Regions from separate parts of the Lacticaseibacillus parahuelsenbergensis genome, predicted to be linked through region 3. Evidence: predicted binding sites of a transcription regulator. Region 3 holds the regulator's gene; each other region holds the start of a gene.
The links. The regulator LexA, encoded in region 3, represses DNA repair genes until DNA is damaged. The targets are predictions, from matches to a motif close to CNAACANNTGTTNG.

Region 1 (6,070 bases), 710 kb from region 3:
TTGGTTTGGTCAGTTTGAGAAACTCATGGCGGTCACAGATATTTCATTGGTGGATATAAAGCACATTGACTCCGCTGAACACAAAAAATTAACGGGATTCCCGAACGAAAATATTTTGGATATGGTTCAATATATGTCTGCTCACGGCGATGATATGTGGATTCGACACGTGTTGGTACCGCAACGCACTGATTTTGATCCTTACCTTAAACGGTTAGGGGATTACATCGCAACGTTAGACAAGCATGTGGTTCAAAAAGTCGAAATCCTTCCTTACCACACGCTGGGGGTCAAAAAATACCATGAACTTGGCATTACCTATCCACTGGAAGGCATCGAACCACCATCAGCAGATCGAGTTAAGAATGCGGAAAATCTGTTGCATGTCCAAGATTACACTGGCTGGCAAAATTGGCGTCCGCGTCCGGCTGCCAAGGCGTAGTTTAGTTAGAACTTAACGTAACGATTAAAAACGCGGCAAATCTGTTGCGTTTTTTTTAAATGCCACTTATGATGATGATTGATCAGTATTATAAATTTATAAATGAAAGGGAAGCCGCCCATGAAAACGAAGCAAGAGCGCATTTTTTCCTCCAAGACTCTCACGTATTTTCTGCAACTCGCAGAAACGATGAACTATACCCAGTCTGCTCAGCTGTTGGGCATTACCCAGCCTGCTTTAACGCAGCAAATTAAGAAGCTGGAGCGGACAGTGGGAGCACCGCTGTTCTATTCTGTCGGGAAAAAACTGCATTTGTCGGATGCCGGTCAGACGATGTTGAAGGCAACGCACGAGATTTATGAGATTCTGAATCAGACGACCGACGAGATTCAGCAAACTACCAGCGCCACTGTGGGTAAAATTAATATTGGGCTATTGAGTTCGATTGAAGACAGTGCCTTTAACGCCTTCATTGCCCATTACTATGATTTGAATCCCGAAGTTGAAATTACTTTGCGGATGATGACACGCCACGAAATATGGGAAGCATTAGAAAACAATCAGGTTGATTTGGCGATTATGAATCTGCCTGACGAGACGATCAAGAACTGGAAACCATATGCCAGCAAGAAAATTCTCGATGAGCAGTTGCTGTTTTTGCATCATGACGATTCGTTGGCAAATCGTAAGCGCCTTCATTTTAAAGATACGCTTGCTGAACCATGGGTTACTTATCCGGATGATTATTTCCTGGGGCAGATGCTTCACGAAGCCTACAAGAATCAGATGGTTGATTTTCCGCATGTGGTGGCGCATTTTACCACGCCATATCAACTTACGCAGTTTGTTAATCACACCGGCGTGAATACTGCCTTGCCGACGAGTTTCGTAACGGCTCACGCTGATCAAATAAAGGCCCACGCAGTTTCATTCGAACCGGCGATTCGCTTTGAGACCTCGTTCGTCTATCGCAAAGAAAAGGCCGACATTCCGCGGATTGCGAACTTTTTCAAGACGTTTGATGCTTATCTGGCAGAAAAAGATTATCTGTCGCGGGTCGGCGAAAACAGTGGTAAGATTGAAAGGTAAATATTGAGCTGAGGAGCGATCGATTAATATGACGACTTTGATTTTTGGACATCAAAACCCAGATACGGATGCGATTACCAGTGCCATGAGCTGGGCCGAGTTTCAAAAGCAGGCGGGCAACACAGATGTTGAAGCAGTAGCACTCGGTGAACCAAATGACGAGACCAAGTTTGTTTTGGATCATTTCAAGGTTCAAGCACCGCGGGTCATTAAAACTGCAGCAAATGAAACTGACACTGTGATGTTGGTGGACCATAACGAATTTCAACAGAGTGTTGCTGATATCGAGGACGTGCAGATTGCGTCAGTGGTTGATCATCACCGGATTGCGAACTTTCACACCGCTGCACCGCTGTTCTATCGCGCAGAACCGGTTGGCAGCACGAACACCGTGATTTTCGAACTATTTCAGGAACACGGCTACACGATCTCGCCAACACTGGCTGGCTTGATGGCATCGGGGTTGATTTCCGACACATTGTTGCTGAAATCGCCGACTGCCACGGACAAGGACAAAAAGATTCTTCCTGAAATGGCTAAAATTGCCGGAATTGATTTGCAATCATACGGCTTAGCTATGCTGAAGGCCGGCACAAACTTAGCTGCTAAGTCTGATATGGATATTATTGAAGGCGACGCCAAGAGCTTCACAATGGGCGGCAAGTCGATCCGGATCGGCCAGGTCAATACCGTTGACTTGGATGACATCTATGCGCGTCAGGATGATCTATTGAACGCCATGACCAAGGAAGCACAGGCAAAGGGTTATGACGACTTCCTGCTGATCGCGACGGATATTTTGAACAGCAACTCAACCGGCTTTGCTGTTGGTGCGGATCGCGATAAAGTCGCGGCAGCATTTAACGAAAAGTTTGATACGAACGCTCGTTTGGCATTGCCTGGAGTAGTTTCACGTAAAAAGCAAGTCGTGCCACCGATGCAAAAAGTATTTGAAGGTTGATCTGTCCGTTTTACGAATATAGTTAATTAAGTCGCAGCTGAACACCTTGGCTGCGATTTTTTGTGTTGTTTAAGTTGGCAAGATGGTAGAGCACTTAAGCTAAACTAAACACTTAAGCTAAACTAAAGCGGATTCATTCGATTGAAAGCAGATGTCCTGACGATGATGATCATGCGTGGTTAGCAAATTTTTGTGAGTTAAGATTTGATGTAGACTTGATTGACCGTATGAGTGACGGAAATTTACGCAACGTTTAACTGATCGGTTCAATGAGCACACGAGAGCTAGATTTGCGTAATTTGAGTTAACTTCCCAGAAAATCTACGAAATCAACGATCTGCCCACTACTTCGTATAATATATATTATGTAAACTAGAATGGATATCCAGAACGCGGAACTTTTCTCAGTTTTTCCCGTGGCAGTAAATTCTCGCCAGCACTCCCCCACTCGTGGGTATCGGAAATTTTTAACAGCAACGAGATCGGCCCAAAAGCAGCGGTTTGATTCGAGGTTAAGAATTTTTTGCAAATTTTATGTACGATGACTGATCAGCAAACTTTATGCAGATGTTTTGGCTTAAACGGACATTTATCGGATAATCAGTAAATTTGCCCAGACTGGCAGAAATCAATCAATTGTTGCATGATTGCCACTTTTGTGATGGCCGCATATTTTGGCTGATTGCTGATTCATGATGAATTGCTGAAGCTTGTTCAAAATTGTAGCCAAACAACAACCACCAACTGAATTTTTCCAGTAGCAAGCAGCATCCAGTGCTGCAGACGGCGAATTTTAAAGTTCGGTGGTGCGAGCGAGTTTTCATACATAAATTCGGATCAATAAACACGTTTAAGAATTAACGGGATTTGGCGACCTTAACCAGGCTTTGACGTTTACCTTTGGATAAAGCTAGAACTTTATTCAATACAGTCTCACATCATTTTGCCGAAACAATCTGCGTTAAATCGCGGTTAAGTCGCTCATCTTCCTCGGCACCAGCCTCTTTTTTCAGGTATACTAGCATTATCTAGAAGAAAACATATGTTCGAGGTGATGCTGTTTGTCGACTCAGAATTATCCAAAATTAATCCACGCCATGCTGCCCTCTTTGCCTGACTACATTCAGGACTACTATCACAGTCAAAAAGCAATTCCGATTGCTGACTCTACCCTTTACCAGTATCTGCATTTTTATCAGGAATTTCTTGAATGGCTGATCACTAGCGGCGTGACGACCGCCACTTCCCCGCAATCTGTGCCGCTTGAAACGCTGGAACACCTTTCTTTACGCGATGCGCAGGCTTTTATGGCTTATCTGCTAGAGCGGCCTTCCAAAACGCATCCAAATAAACGGATGACGCGGCGCAGTGTTGCCTTGCGATTGGTGGGCATTAAGGCACTTTATCGATTTTTGACCGAGGAAAGTGAACCGCATGAAGACGGTGAGCCTTACTTTTACCGCAATGTCTGGAATAAGGTTAAATTAAAAACCCATGCCGAGACGACGGCTTATCGCAATCACAAATTGCAGGAAATGCTGTTTGTGGACGGTGAAGATGCTAAGTTTTTGCATTGGCTGGATCAGGTTTATGCCCATCAGTTACCTTCGAAGCAACGGGCTTACTTTAATGCAGCCAAACAGCGCAACTTGGCGATTATTGCGTTGCTGTTTGGGTCTGGTGTGCGTGTGAGCGAGCTGGTTAATATGAATCTGGAAGATTTGAATATGGATCGCCACACGGTGCAGGTTGTGCGCAAAGGCAATTTCCAGGATCGGGTGAATTTTGCGGACTGGATTGACCCCTATCTTGCCGCGTATTTACAACAACGCGCGGCCATCATTGGTTACCAAAAGCCGACGTCGCCGCTGTTTGTGACGCAGATCGGTCAAACTGTGAAGCGGATTCGCCAAAATACGATTGAGGCCTTTTTTAAACGTTACACGACGGCTTATGGTCGACCGTCCACGCCGCATAAAGCGCGACATACTTTAGGGACGAATATTTATACGGTAACCAAGGATGTGCAACAAGTGGCCGATCAGCTTGGGCAGACGACCACAAGTGCGACTGATCTCTATATTAACCTGAGCGATAAGCGCGGGAAAGCTGCGCTGCGTGAGGTTTCTGAAACAGCAGCCAAGGCGTTGGATCGGCACACCCAACAACCGCATGAAAACTAGTGCGCCTGAATTAGCCTAGAAGGGTGTTATTCAGGCGTTTTTGCATGGACAGGCTTATAATGAAGCCAGTTAGCATAAGGGTAAATAGAAAGGCGTGATTCATTGTGTTGGATGTTAAGGATTCAGTGAACCGGCTGGCTTGGACCACCGAGCACCATTTTCTGCATATTCAGGCGCGGCATGATTTCATGCGGGCTTGGGCCGTTCAATTCGAAATGGCTTATACGGATTTTCGGGTGATTCAGATGGCCTTACAGCTTGGCGGTGAGCAGTATCATGATCTGCTAAAGCGGTTTGCGGCTGCCTATGAAGCAGTTTATCCATTCGAATACGCATTTGCGGCAGGTGGCCTTGCCGGTTTTGATGAGCAATTCGCCGATAAAATGGCCGATTATCAAACCGCTGAACAAAACCTGCTTAAGCTGATTGCCGAGATTAAAGCCTTGCAGCCGGCTTGAGACATAACAACTAAAAATGCCGTTTCTGACAGTATCGTTGTAGACAAACGATGGGTCAGGAACGGCACTTTTTTAGAGTTTTGGTGGTTACCGGACTATCACCAGCGTCCCCTTACCTACCTGCGACTGGTTGGCTGGCGGCGGGAAACGATGCGGTAATAAACATTGCCGGTCAGACGATACATTAACACGTAGATCACGGCAAAAATGGCTAACGTGATGAGTGAAACGGTCAGGAAGAATTGCCAATCAGGCAAGCCAAACAGCATCATGATTCGCTGAACGAATGGCAAGGCAAAGCCAACGTGGATGGCAGCGACGACCAACGGCAGATAAAACAGCATGAGTAGTTGGCTGTTGATGGTTGACCGCACCTCGCGCAGGCTTAAGCCGACTCGCTGGAGAATGGTGTAACGCCGCTCATCAGCATAACCTTCTGCCAGTTGCTTGTAATAAAGAATCAGCAAAGTTGCCAAGATAAACGTGGCACCAAAGACGATGCCGAGAAACAGAAAGCTGCTCATCATGCTGGCGGTATCGTCGTAGTTGACGGCGCGGGACTGAACAGTGTCAGGAAGTGCGATGCCACTTTTGTTTAAATCTTGATACAGCTTAGTTTGGTTGACATGACTGCCGCTCAACATTAAATCCTGATTCGTGGTGACATCTGTTTTAAGCTCGGCCATGGTCTTTTTCGGGTACAAATGATGCAATGCCGCGAGCATTTGTGTTTCAGATGGAAATGCGACGAAAAGATTGGGAATAAACGTTTTCGGTGCATTGGGAAAGCTTGAAACCCGCGTTGCGACATGATAAGTTTGCTTCCCGATTGTCAGAGTATTGCCAGCGAAATGATTGGACGTGTAAATAAGAATATTGTTTCCATTCAGCGAACGGTGTTGTCCAGTGTAACGATTATAGTTCGCAATGGTCATCA
Region 2 (6,070 bases), 1.2 Mb from region 3:
AATACCGTGAATGATCTAGACGCAGAGAAACAATATACCGCGGATCTGATCAAAACCGTCAAAGCACATCCTGAAGTTAGCGCGATTCAAGGTGTCCCCGAAGCACTCCACAATCTCCAAGAGAAGCAGGAAGATATTCAAGAAGCCGGCCGCTATTCTGCCGACAAAGACGCCAAGGTCGGGCATAAATCGACAACGACCGCTTTTTTTGGTTATAAAACACATTTGGCCATGACGACTGAGCGCATTATTACCGCCGCGGTCGTCACCACCGGCGAAAAAGGTGATGGCCAGTTTCTAGAAACTTTAGTTGATCAAAGCCGGGCCAACGGTGTGACGGTTAAAAACGTTGTCGGTGATACCGCCTACTCTGGAAAAGAAAATCTCAAGCTCGCCAAGCACCATGACTTCCAGTTATATTCAAAGCTTCATCCGATCATTTCAAATGGCTACAGAACACCAGAGCAGATGTGGGACTTTAATAAAGATGCCGGTATGTTCGTTTGTCCCGCCGGTTTTATGGCAAAGCGGGTCGCACGAACCGGTACGATGCCTGGTCGTAATCAAAGTAGAACTTATTACTTCGATGTGAGCAACTGTCAAGTATGTCCGCAACGCCAAGGCTGTTACAAGCCCGGCGCAAAAACAAAAACTTACAGTGTTTCGATCAAATCCCAAGAGCATCAAGAACAGATGGCCTTCCAAGCAACCTAAGCCTTTCAAGATACCGCCAAGTTGCGGTATCGGATTGAAGCGAAGAATGTCGAACTCAAAACCAAACATGGCTATCGACAAAGCTGGTCGAATAACATCGAGGCCATGACGCTCCAAGGGGCCATCACGCTCTTTTATGCCAATATGGAGCGAATCATGAAACTAATGGGACAAAAGTAAGGGGTAAAAGCCTTTGAAATGACAAAAATCCGGAAATATCTGACACAAAATCAGATTTTTCTGGATTTTTTTATAACACACAGTTGAGAAAAGACTACTTTTTCAGCAGCCTCCTTTTTTTTACGTCTATCAGATCCAGCTATTCAGTTACTTCATCAATAGCAAAAGCTTCTGGCTACGTTCTAACAAACCCAAACCAGTTACGAATGCCATAATTGGAGGCTAAATGAAGACAGACTTCGCCGGCATGACGCGTTACGCGTCCGGTAATATGGGAATAAGTGGAACCGCAAAGTGTCAATCGTGATGCGCGGATTTTCGGGTATCAAACACACTTCGAACAGCTGGATCAGCCTATAGGCAATACCGCTGATCAACGCCTGAGCAGTATTGCGCACAAAGGTTGAACTATCGGTTTGATCAAAACCGAAGCTGCCCTTGAGTTCTTTGGTGTCGTTTTCAACGTTACTGCGGCACCGATAGGCTGTGAATAACAGGTTGCGAGACTCTCGACCATATTGGTAACTAAGAAAGTGTGCGTCCATAATAATTCGCCAGCAGTACATTCCGAACGCATGACCACCCGATAGTGATCTTTCCAAAAGGCTGCCTGATAATCAGGCTCATGATAGACGACATGGTCCGCTTCATCATCAATCGGCACTGAAGCAATCACCTCGTTGCCCATTTTTTTGAGCCGCTGGGTGGCTTTTAACCTGCATTCCCGTAACACCTGACCAGATAAAAGCTGATAATCCTTGATATATCAACTGATTGTAAGCTTTTTTTGCGTAAGCGTTACATAGCACCGTACCTGTAATCGCTGAGATCCTCCATTTATACTTAGTTTATCAAGAATATTGGAGTATTTTTATGACCCAAACCAACGATATGATGCCTCGGTTGTCGTCAAGCCAAAACTTGGCGCCAAAGTTAAATTAAAAGAAGCCGAGGTGCTTTTTTACAACGGCATTGATAAGGTGATGGCACGCATTATTCTGCAGGAGTTGATAGCCCATGATTCCCGACCTGTCAAAGCTAATATCTACATTGTTTGTGGTCGAACTGACTTACGCAAAGACATTGACGGTCTGGCGGCGTTGGTCACAGAAGAGTACAAAATGATTGTGGTTGACAATGCGCTGTTCATTTTTTGCGGTACCCGTAAAGATCGTTTCAAAGCGCTGTACTGGACCAAAAGCGGTTTTCTCCTTTTGTACAAACGCTTTGAAAATGGTTATATGCAATGGCCACGTGATCATACTGAAATTCGCCAACTGAATTTTCGGCAGATGTCGCGGTTAGTCAACGGTTTAGTCATCGAAGAGTACCGCACGATTCAGCCCATAACACCGGGTCATGGGTACTAATCCGGCTTTAGTTTAGAAAGCCTTTTCCTGAAATTAGAGAAAAGGCTTTCTTTTCATTTCACCGCTTGAAATATTTTTTTCAATCCTTGGAACGGAGGACGCAAAATGCCCGTCGAAGCAGTCATTACACAAACAAAGTATGACTAGCTCAAGCAAGAAAATGCACTGCTTCGCGAAGAGCTTGCGTTTCTAAAGCATCGTCTTTTTGGAGTTAAGCGTGAAAACCTGACTAACGCCCAAGTTGACCTCTTCGATCAAACCGAATCGCCACAAGAAACAAAAGGGTAAGAAGGCCCTGGAGTTAGCGCAATACCCTCAAGTTCCGGTGCATCGTGAGCTGAACGGTGAGGCCCGACAGTGTCCACATTGTGCAGCCGAAATGTGTGATATTTGCACCATGATTACCAGCCGTGAACCCGTTAGAATTCCGGAATACTTCGAGGTGCACGTTTACTATCAGCACGCCTATGAGTGCCGTCAGTGTACAAATCAATTGGATCACAGCGTGATTAAAAAAGCCGCAGAGGCACAACCGTTGATTCCTGATAGTTTTGCTTCACCAAGTATTCTCACTCAGACGATGATCGAGAAGTATCGCAAAGAAGTTCCCATTTACCGCAAGGAAAAAGACTGGGAAGAAGCCGGACTGCGCCTGACACGCCAACAGATTACCAACTGGCATATCTTGGCTTGCGACTATGGACTGGCGAGTCTTTATGAGCTGATGCATCAAGCGCTGCTCAAACAGGACGTGGTTCACGCCGATGAAACCAGCTATCGGGTCTTAGAAAGTGAAAAGGTAAAGACCTATTACTGGGTCTTCGCTTCCAGGCACGCAGAAGATAAGCAGATCATTCTGTACGAGCACGCCAATTCTCGTGGTGCTGAGATCCCGCAGCACTTTCTTAACGGTTATACCCATTATCTTCAAACTGACGGTTATCAAGTGTATGAGAAATTTGATTAAGTCACACGGGTGGCTTGTCTTTCCCATATCCGCCGTAAGTTTTTTTGGGGGAATGTGGCGACAGAGCACAACAAAGAGTCAAGCCAAGAAAGGGGTTGCTACTGCGACCGTATGTTCAAGCTGGAGCGGAATTGGAAACTGCTCACGCCGGAACAGCGCTATGAAAAGCGGCAGGCCAAACTAAAAGAAGAGCTATCCAAGTTCTTTACATGGTGCGAAACCCTCCAAGTTTTACCGCAATCCAAACTTGGCCGTATATACTCAGTCAACGTGAAGCCATGGAAAATGTTTTATTGGACGGCTGTTTGAAACTATCAAATAACTCCGTTGAGCGCGCCATCAAAGAGCTCGTGATTGGCCGAAAGAACTGGCTGTTTTCTAAAAGCTTCAAAGGAACGCGGTCAAGCGGGATTATTTTGAGTGTCATACGTTCGGCCGAGGCCAAAGGACTCGACTGCCGAAAATATCCTGAATACCTATTTACTGAATTACCCAACCTCCCTGTTCCTGACAATTCTAAGGCGCTACAGGATTATTTACCATGGTCGCCGCAGGTTCAGAAAAACTATTCACGTAGAACGGCAGAAAACAACGACTCCGGTATTCCTTAACAGCATAAGAGACATCGGAGCCGTTTTAAATGTACTGCACAATCGTACGCTTACCGAGAAACTAAAGACAATGAATAGTCCAAGAGATTAAAAGCCTTCCAGTCGCTGAAGCAAGCAGCATTTGGAAGGCTTCTGTAAATGGGTGATGGTTCCCCCGTTGGCTTAAGCGTGCGTCGATTAACATACCGGAACAAAGTGACATGACAGGGTTTCGTTGAAAATAAAAAGTCGTTTTAAGCCTGCCAAGGATCGCGATATACGGCCGAAATAAAGCGACTTCTGATTGCGGGAATAAAGTGCCGCGGGCCGTGTTAGACTCTTACCAGTTGATCATCGAATATACGTTCGTATATAATACTCGTACACCTAATATTGTTTGTTGGTGAAAGGACCTACCCACCATTATTTTTGTTATACTAAGATAACAACAATATTTGGAGGATGCAGCTATGGCAGATATTAAACAGTCAGTGCGTTTTGATTTTTTTGTACCATACAGCGAAGATGACGAGGGTAATGAATTCTTTGTTGACTTAACCGATTTGTTAAATGACATTCACAACTTAAAGGGAAATGACAGAATCGGGCATTACTTTGGTACACCGGTACGTATGGATTCTATACATGTAATGCCGCAAAACCCGGACATAACTTATTTTCATATGGTTAGAATGCGAGATGAAGGATTAGCGTCAACGAAACAGGACACTGAAAAAATGACCGATATAGTGTTAGATTCTGATGATTATATTGCGGAGGATATTAGCGGCTTTTTTGATGCTAAGACGTGCGCTGTTATGCTTCAGCGAAATAGTCATTCCCTTTCAATTTCGGGCGTTCGGGAGTATCTGAAGCAAAAATATGAGGAAAAACACACTAATGATAACCTTCTACTCTCCTTTAGACCCGTACCTGACTTGGATATTATTAAGAAAGTGAAGAAAGTTACGAATTTTCGCCGACTGCAGTTAAAGTTTGCATCTAGCCAAGTTACAAACTTTGATCAGGGCTTTTCGAAAGTGCTTGGACAATTTTCGGAGCTGTTTTCCAAGGCAGGTGGCTCTCAGATGGATCTCCTACTTTCCTCTAGTCGGGGAGAGCCTGATTTAAAAAGGGAAGAGATGTTATCTCTGATTTCAGAAATTCAGAACAACCAAACTATTTTGTCATCTGCCGTTTTTGCTGGCAAAGAAGGTGACGCTCCTATAGAACTGTATGATCTTTTGAATGGGAAACTCCAAACTTACTCCAAGTTCTCCATCTCAAAAATTGTTGAAGGTCAGCAAAAAAAATACCATCTTAATCAAGAGGCTGTTGAAGAAGAAATGTATAGAATATACGTGACTATTGATAAGTATCAAGATAAGGTGATTAAGAACTTGAAATGGAATATGTAGCCAGTTTAGAACCTAGGAGGGATTCCAAAGTGCGTGATAAACGACGATGGATTTACATGTTACTCCCTTTTGCAACAGCAATTGCTTTTTTGGTTGGAGCAGTAGTCCTCAAGAATATGTATGGATTTGATTATTCAAATCTTTTAGGGTTTAAAGCTGTTCTTGGTTCTGTTGTTGGTTTTGTGTCGATCGTTATAGGCTTCTATTCAGCCTTCTACGGCATGATTATTTCTATGAGTCGTTCTACGTTTTTCCTTAGTTTGAAGCATTCAAGATTCAAAAAGGATTTGCCACGGATATTGCTTTATTCTTTGTTAAGTGCTTTTATGACACTGATATTGACGATAGCTCTTCAAATCCTTGTTAACTATAAAAGCATTCTTGGAGAAACAGTTTACTTTGTTTGGGTCTTTATGACTGGAGTTTTCATGACTTATGCACTGCAGACGTCGATACTATCAATTGCTATTGTTTTTTTCGGGAATTCGGACCAAATTGAAGTTAAGAAAATTTAGTTTTGAATTAATTTTTAGGACCTAGGTGTTTTGTTGTTTTATCCTGAGAGGTGTAGTGCTATGTAAAGAAAACGTAAGCGTCACATAGAACCATACCTGTAAACGCTGAGATCTTCCATCTATACTTTGTTTATCAAGAAGAGGTATTCAGCATGGCAAAGAACGTTCTTTTTAACGATTATCTCGCTGAACAACTTAAAGACCCTGAGTTCAAGGCGGGGGTTGATGCGGAATCTGCCAAACTTGAGAGTGCGGTGGCACTGATGAATGCGCGTGAACGCGCTGGATTGACGCAACGGGAACTAGCAAATCGGGC
Region 3 (6,070 bases):
CATTGGGTTCCGGTGTTGGTACTGGTAGCGTGAAGCTTTGAAAGCTATTGGGTTCAGTAATGGGTAGACCTTCAGTGAAGCCGATGGCAATATTTTTTGGCATCTGAATCGTCCTTTCGTTTGATCGGTTATCTGTTGCTATTGTAACCTTTTTATTAAGAGAGTTGGAAATGCAGTGGTTATTTGGTAAAATGTGCAGGATATTGTAGAAAACGCGTTCGCAGTCGCAGAAATCTACATGTAAGGGCCTCAAGCCTAAATGGCCACAGCCCAGCCATTTAGGCTTGAGGCCACTTACATGTAGATTTCTAAACGCTCCTGCCCACGCTCTCATAAAAAAGGACGTTCAATGACGAAGGAGGCAGCTCGTGAAAAAATTGAGTACAAAGCGTGAATTGATCGGCCTGATCGTTGTTTTGGTTTTGGCAGCGGCAGGCTTTGCATTCTTCGCGTGGTATACGATGCGGCCGGATGATGTCATTGGTACCATTGCAACGATTAGTTTCGGCATTGTTTTGGCTGCCTTGATTGGTATTGCGTTATTTTTGGATGCGGCGGCGACAACTCGGTGGCGCCGATTCTGGGTCGATCTTTTGTTTGCGGCGCTGATGTTGGCGCTCATCGACTACTTCTTCCTCGATACGACAACGCCGTGGCAGATGCTGATCGCCGGTGCCGGATTGGCATTAGCACTGGTTGCACTGCTGGCCATTAGAAAATTAGATGAATAAACGGGCTTTGTCCCGGCTGATCAATGATAAAAACGCCTCGGAAAATTTCCGAAGCGTTTTTTAAGTGGCAGCAATGGTTAGTTCGCGATTAGTTCATCCGCTGCACAGTAACCGGGACTGTTTTAGGAAGTACTTTTGTTAATTCAGTCATCAGGTTCTGAAGACTTGCCTGAAACGTTAGCCGGACCATGCGGCGCTTACTAAGGGCGAAAACCGCAACGACCCATTCCTGGCCATTAGGCAGACTGACAGGTGTCAACGTGATACTGGACATGTTGGTGTACGGAATAACCCGGGCCAGCAACCCATTTGCAATGAGTCGCGTTGGGGCCAAGCCACCTGTGCCCGCCATAATGGATAACACTAGGAAGATTGAAATGAACACAATATACGGCATGTTGTTGACGCGGGTTGTCATGAACCAAAAGCCAAGCAACACCGCCCAAACGAGTTGCGAAACCGCATAACGTGAAGCAAAATTGATTTTATGTTGCCAATACAGATAATAACCGGCGAGTGCAATCAAGACGACATCAAGGCCGATTAGTAAAACATCAAAACTATTCATGAGGGACTCCTTTTTGATCGACATCATCAGTGGGACTGTCAGATTCGTACAAACCGGAAACCTGCTGGTACCAACTGAAGAATCGGGTCACGACAATTTTCAAAACGGCAAAACCCGGGATGCCAAGGATAACACCGACTAAACCGAAGAGATTGCCGGCCGTGAGCAAGACCACCACGATGGTAATGGGATGCAGCTCGAGCTTGCTGCCCATTACCAGTGGCGAAATAAGTTGCGTTTCAATTAGCCATTCAATGAAGAAAACGACAATGACCGCGAGAATCATTTTTGGCGACGTCAACGCGCCCATGATAAGTGGCGGGATCATTGCCAGTGCCGAACCAAAGTAAGGAATTAGGTTCAATGGGCAAGCCAGCAAGCCGAAAATCAAGCCATAACGCAGGCCAATCACCGAATAACCGATCATGAACATAATGGCCACACACAGCGCAACCGTGATTTGGCCCTGAACATATGAACCGACTTTTTCATTCATCTCGTGCAGCATTTGTTTCACGGATCCACGTAACTTGGTGGGGATAATATGCAGCACCATCGGCGTGAACTTGTCGCCGTCTTTAAGCATGAAGAAGAGAATGATCGGTGCTGTCGAAATCGTGATGACAACATTGCCGACAATGCCAATCAGATTTTGCAGCTGCGAGATGGTACCGGTGACGAAAGCACCTTGCTTGCCGGTGAAGAATGTTTGAACTTCGCTGGCGATGTTGTTGAGGTCATGTTGCGATAAAACATTTTGCTTATCATTCAAATCATCCAGCCATTTACCGATTTCCGTAAAAATTTGCGGCGCTGAATCAACGATGCTGGTGATCTGGTTGCTCACCGCCGGAATGAAACGCAATAGCCCCCAGACGAGAAGACCGATCAAAACGACGAATAGTAACGCGATCGCCCAACCGCGATGCAGCCCGGTTTTTTCAAGGCGATTAATGATCGGAACTGTCAAATAGAAGAGAATACCGGCGAAAATGAACGGCGGTGCGATGATACCGAGAAAATCGACCACAGGCTGGAACACCCAGGCAATTTTGGTAAAAACAAAAATAACCAGCAAGGCCAAAAGCAGGTCAATTAAGAAGACCATGAACTTGTTGTTGATGAAGCGGCGGTAGAACCATGAGTCGGTACGTTTCACAGGCGATCCTCCTCTAAGGACGTTAAAGGTTATGACGCGATTTAATCAGCGATGTCATTGGTAACCTTTACAAAAGACGACAAGTCGAGCATGAGATCTGTGGTGAACCAAGAAAAACTTCGACGTGCAGTTGCCGTTTTTTACAAGGCAGCTGATTGCACGCGAGTCATTTTTTTCGAAGTTTCTACCCGCCAGACGTCGGATGCTTCTGTATAACAATGATACTAGACTAGCCATGATTTTTCGAGGCTCGGGTTAACTAAAATGGTCAGAAGAAGGTATCGACGCCGTTACAATAAATTTACAAAAACGCCGATTTGCCGTTACAAATATTAAAAATGCCTAAATAAGGGCATAAAATGTAAATTTTACATATACAAAAGCTTTACAAATCAAAAAAATCAGGTATGATAAAGTCATAACCAAAACGGTGAGTCAATGTCGGTTTTACCGATACGGAGAGGAGTGACCCCATATGAATTTACTTCGCGGGGCTAAATGGACATTAATAACTCTGACCCTGGTCGCAACATTGCTGTTATTTAGCAACTATGCGACGGCCGGCATCTTGTTGATGGCTCTGGATATTTTCCTAAGCTTCTTCTATGCAGTCATCAAGAGCAGATGTGATCGGCGTCAGATGCATAAGATGCCATTATTGCATAACTAATTTGATGAAATGATCCGCAGCCGTGATGACTGCGGATTTTTTCGTGTAACGACGGCGAAAATGATTGCAAACGTTCGTTCGGTTTGGTATGCTGAGTGTAACAAATGAGAACGGAGCGGTGAGCGGATGCCAACACAAGCGAGTCAAAAACGTTGGAAACAGATTTTACAAACCATCTATGACGCAATCGAGGATCATGGGTATCCACCCACGGTTCGCGAGATTGGTAAGTCAGTTGGCCTTAGTTCGTCTAGCACCGTCGCAGCATACTTAGAGAAGCTGTTGGCCGCTGGATTAATTGCAAAAGACCCATCCAAACCGCGCACGATTGAAGTGACTGCAGCAGGACGCGATTATATTGGCGTTCAGGCAGAAGGCATTCCGATTGTCGGGACTGTTGCGGCTGGGGTGCCGATTACCGCTATAGAGAATATCGATGACTATTTCCCGGTGCCGGATGACCTACCATACTCGGCCGATGAGCTGTTTATGCTTCGGGTTCAAGGCAGCTCCATGATCAAGATCGGGATCCTTGATGGTGATCAGATTATTGTCAAGAAGCAAAACGACGCCGAAAATGGGCAGATTGTCGTGGCGATGACCGAAGAAGATGAAGCCACCGTCAAGCGCTTTTACAAAGAAAAGAACGGCATTCGCCTTCATCCGGAAAATGACGATATGGAAGACATGTTTTTCCCGGATGTGACGATTCTCGGTATCGTTGTGAGTTTGTATCGTCCTGCGCTTGTATAAGTGCCAGTAATAATAGACCAAGCTAAAAAAGCATTTGCCGCGTACATTCAATTGAGTGTGCGTGGCAAATGCTTTTTTGTTGAGGTGACAGTCGCTACCATCAAGGACGGTTAAGCTGATCAAGGTCATCTTTTGGTACCTTTTTGTAAAATGGACCATCCGGAAGCTGCTTCAATAATCCTTTTTTGGTAAGTTGGAATTGAACCGTGTTGCTGGTGGCCTGGGGTTGGGCTTTGCCGGTGAAGGTGAAGATTCGCCCTTTTAAAGTCAGTTGGGCCGCAAAGATACCTTGATCCGTACTTTCAAAATCACCGTCTTGGTTTGACAGCGTTTCGAGGTAATAGCCACTGGTGGACGACAACACGCGGATCGCTTTCTTTTGGTCATCCTGTTGGACAAATGCGTGACCGACCAGGGTGGACAAGGTTGCTTTAGGCGCAGCTTTTTTTGCTTTTTTCCGGGCTTTTGCCGGCTTTGATGTCCGTTCACTGGTGGTTGACCGAGTTGATGATTTGGCAGTCGGCGTGCCTTGAGAACAACCACTCAAGATAAGTAATAACATGAGCCAGACTAATTTTTTCAATGGCGGTCTCCTAGTGAATGAATTGAATGCAGGTCATGACGATGGGAATGACGATCATGGATAGAAGCGTGGTTTCCGTGACCATGATCGCAGCATAGTCAGCGTCGGCGTCATAAAGTTTCGCAACCACCGGCGCATTGGTCATGACTGGCATGCAGGATTGCAGGATGAAGATTTGCTTCATCAGCGTCGGCACTGGTGCAAAGGCGACCAGTGCCGTCATCAACAGTGGGGCAAAAAGAAAGCGGCCGCTGAAGATACCGAGTGCTTCCTTGCTGAGACGCAGTTGGCTCCACCCGGCTTCGTGTAAGGCGATGCCGATAAAGAACATGGAGCCCGGGACCGTCAAATCGCCGATATAAGTCAGATCAGACATCAAAAAAGTCGGCAACTTGATATTCAGCAAGACCAACACAATTCCCAACATGAAACCCAGTAAAGGTGGGGAGAAAACTTTCCCCAAAGCCTTTTTAAGGTTAAAGCGGGCTGGTTTGGGGCCATCGCCTTGAATAAGGTAGACGCCGATGGTCCAAAAAATTGTCGTGTTGGCCATGTAATAGACCAAGACATAAGGCAAACTGCGAGGACCGAACAAGGCCAGGTTAACCGGCAGGCCGATAAAGACCGTGTTGGAGTTGAAAAACATGGACTTAAATGTGCCTTTTCGCGACTTTGGAACTTTTAACAGGTAACACACCAAAAAGGACAACGCGAAAAGCATCATCATGGACAAGACCGGGAACAACAAGTTTGGCAATAACCGCAGCAGCATGCCGGCCGTGAACTTCGATGCGATGGTCACGATCATATAAGCAGGCAAGGCAACTTGGGTGACAACTTTGGCAATGACTTTACTCGAATGGTTATTAAACCAGCCGCGGGCGGTCAGAAAATAGCCGAGAATGATCAAAATGAGAATTTCCAAAACGCCAAAGACGCTTGAGATAAATGCGGTCAAATACCAACACTTCCTTATAAATTATTTTGGCCGCCGTAACGTAAAAGTTTGACCAAGTTCGGCATAAGTAGGACCGGCGAGGCGAGCTACCGGTGCTAAAGCGGCAGGATTAATGTGTAAGCTTGGCAAATCGAGCACCGTATCGGCAAAGTGGAACTGCCGAACTTCCAGAATAAAGAGATCCGTGACGATCACCCCGGCACGATCACGAATCGGTACATATTGATAAAGTTGCGTTTCAAAGCGAATACGCGCGGCTTGCAACCCAGGCACCTGAATTTCAGTACTGGCCACCAATGGCAGATCAATCAGGTTCAATTCACTTTGATCCGGTGTTAAGCGGGCAGCAGTTTGATTCATTGCCTTGGTGAGATCGATGCTCACCATGTGCACGACCGCTTCATGGCGGGCCAAAAGATTCGCCGCCGTGTCTTTTGGCTGCTGGCCATCACGCAAGATGGACACAGATAGCAATGGCAACTGATTGGAGATGCCGGTTGTAAATGAAAATGGCGCCAGGTTGATGACGCCGGCCGTGCTTTGCGTCGTGATCCACGCGATGGGGCGGGGAATGATGCTGCCAGACAGCAGTTTGTATTGCTCGCGAGGTGATAGCTTATTGGCAGATAAGTTGATCATAATAGCCTC

Region 1: xerS (tyrosine recombinase XerS) is a predicted target of LexA. The motif match lies at 3,528-3,541, and genes of this name have one in related genera.
Region 2: LACPH_RS08915 (DUF6731 family protein) is a predicted target of LexA. The motif match lies at 4,177-4,190, and genes of this name have one in related genera.

What each region holds. Positions count from the first base shown of each region.
Region 1 is NZ_CP132482.1:1,406,423-1,412,492, forward strand. It holds gene pflA (pyruvate formate-lyase-activating protein) at 1-442, shown strand, start outside; gene LACPH_RS06585 (LysR family transcriptional regulator) at 563-1,531, shown strand; gene LACPH_RS06590 (manganese-dependent inorganic pyrophosphatase) at 1,560-2,492, shown strand; gene xerS (tyrosine recombinase XerS) at 3,554-4,675, shown strand; gene LACPH_RS06600 (hypothetical protein) at 4,780-5,133, shown strand; gene LACPH_RS06605 (FtsX-like permease family protein) at 5,250-6,070, opposite strand, start outside.
Region 2 is NZ_CP132482.1:1,890,350-1,896,419, reverse strand. It holds partial or broken gene LACPH_RS08945 (IS1182 family transposase) at 1-894, shown strand, start outside; gene LACPH_RS08940 (transposase) at 1,095-1,439, opposite strand; partial or broken gene LACPH_RS14305 (hypothetical protein) at 1,752-1,934, shown strand; gene tnpB (IS66 family insertion sequence element accessory protein TnpB) at 1,938-2,264, shown strand; partial or broken gene tnpC (IS66 family transposase) at 2,644-3,842, shown strand; gene LACPH_RS08915 (DUF6731 family protein) at 4,292-5,239, shown strand; gene LACPH_RS08910 (hypothetical protein) at 5,269-5,754, shown strand; gene LACPH_RS08905 (helix-turn-helix domain-containing protein) at 5,907-6,070, shown strand, end outside.
Region 3 is NZ_CP132482.1:699,175-705,244, forward strand. It holds gene LACPH_RS03300 (zinc-binding alcohol dehydrogenase family protein) at 1-103, opposite strand, end outside; gene LACPH_RS03305 (hypothetical protein) at 369-731, shown strand; gene LACPH_RS03310 (hypothetical protein) at 820-1,299, opposite strand; gene LACPH_RS03315 (AI-2E family transporter) at 1,292-2,458, opposite strand; gene LACPH_RS03320 (hypothetical protein) at 2,934-3,128, shown strand; gene lexA (transcriptional repressor LexA) at 3,255-3,881, shown strand; gene LACPH_RS03330 (hypothetical protein) at 3,982-4,443, opposite strand; gene LACPH_RS03335 (AEC family transporter) at 4,475-5,422, opposite strand; gene LACPH_RS03340 (flavin reductase family protein) at 5,444-6,061, opposite strand.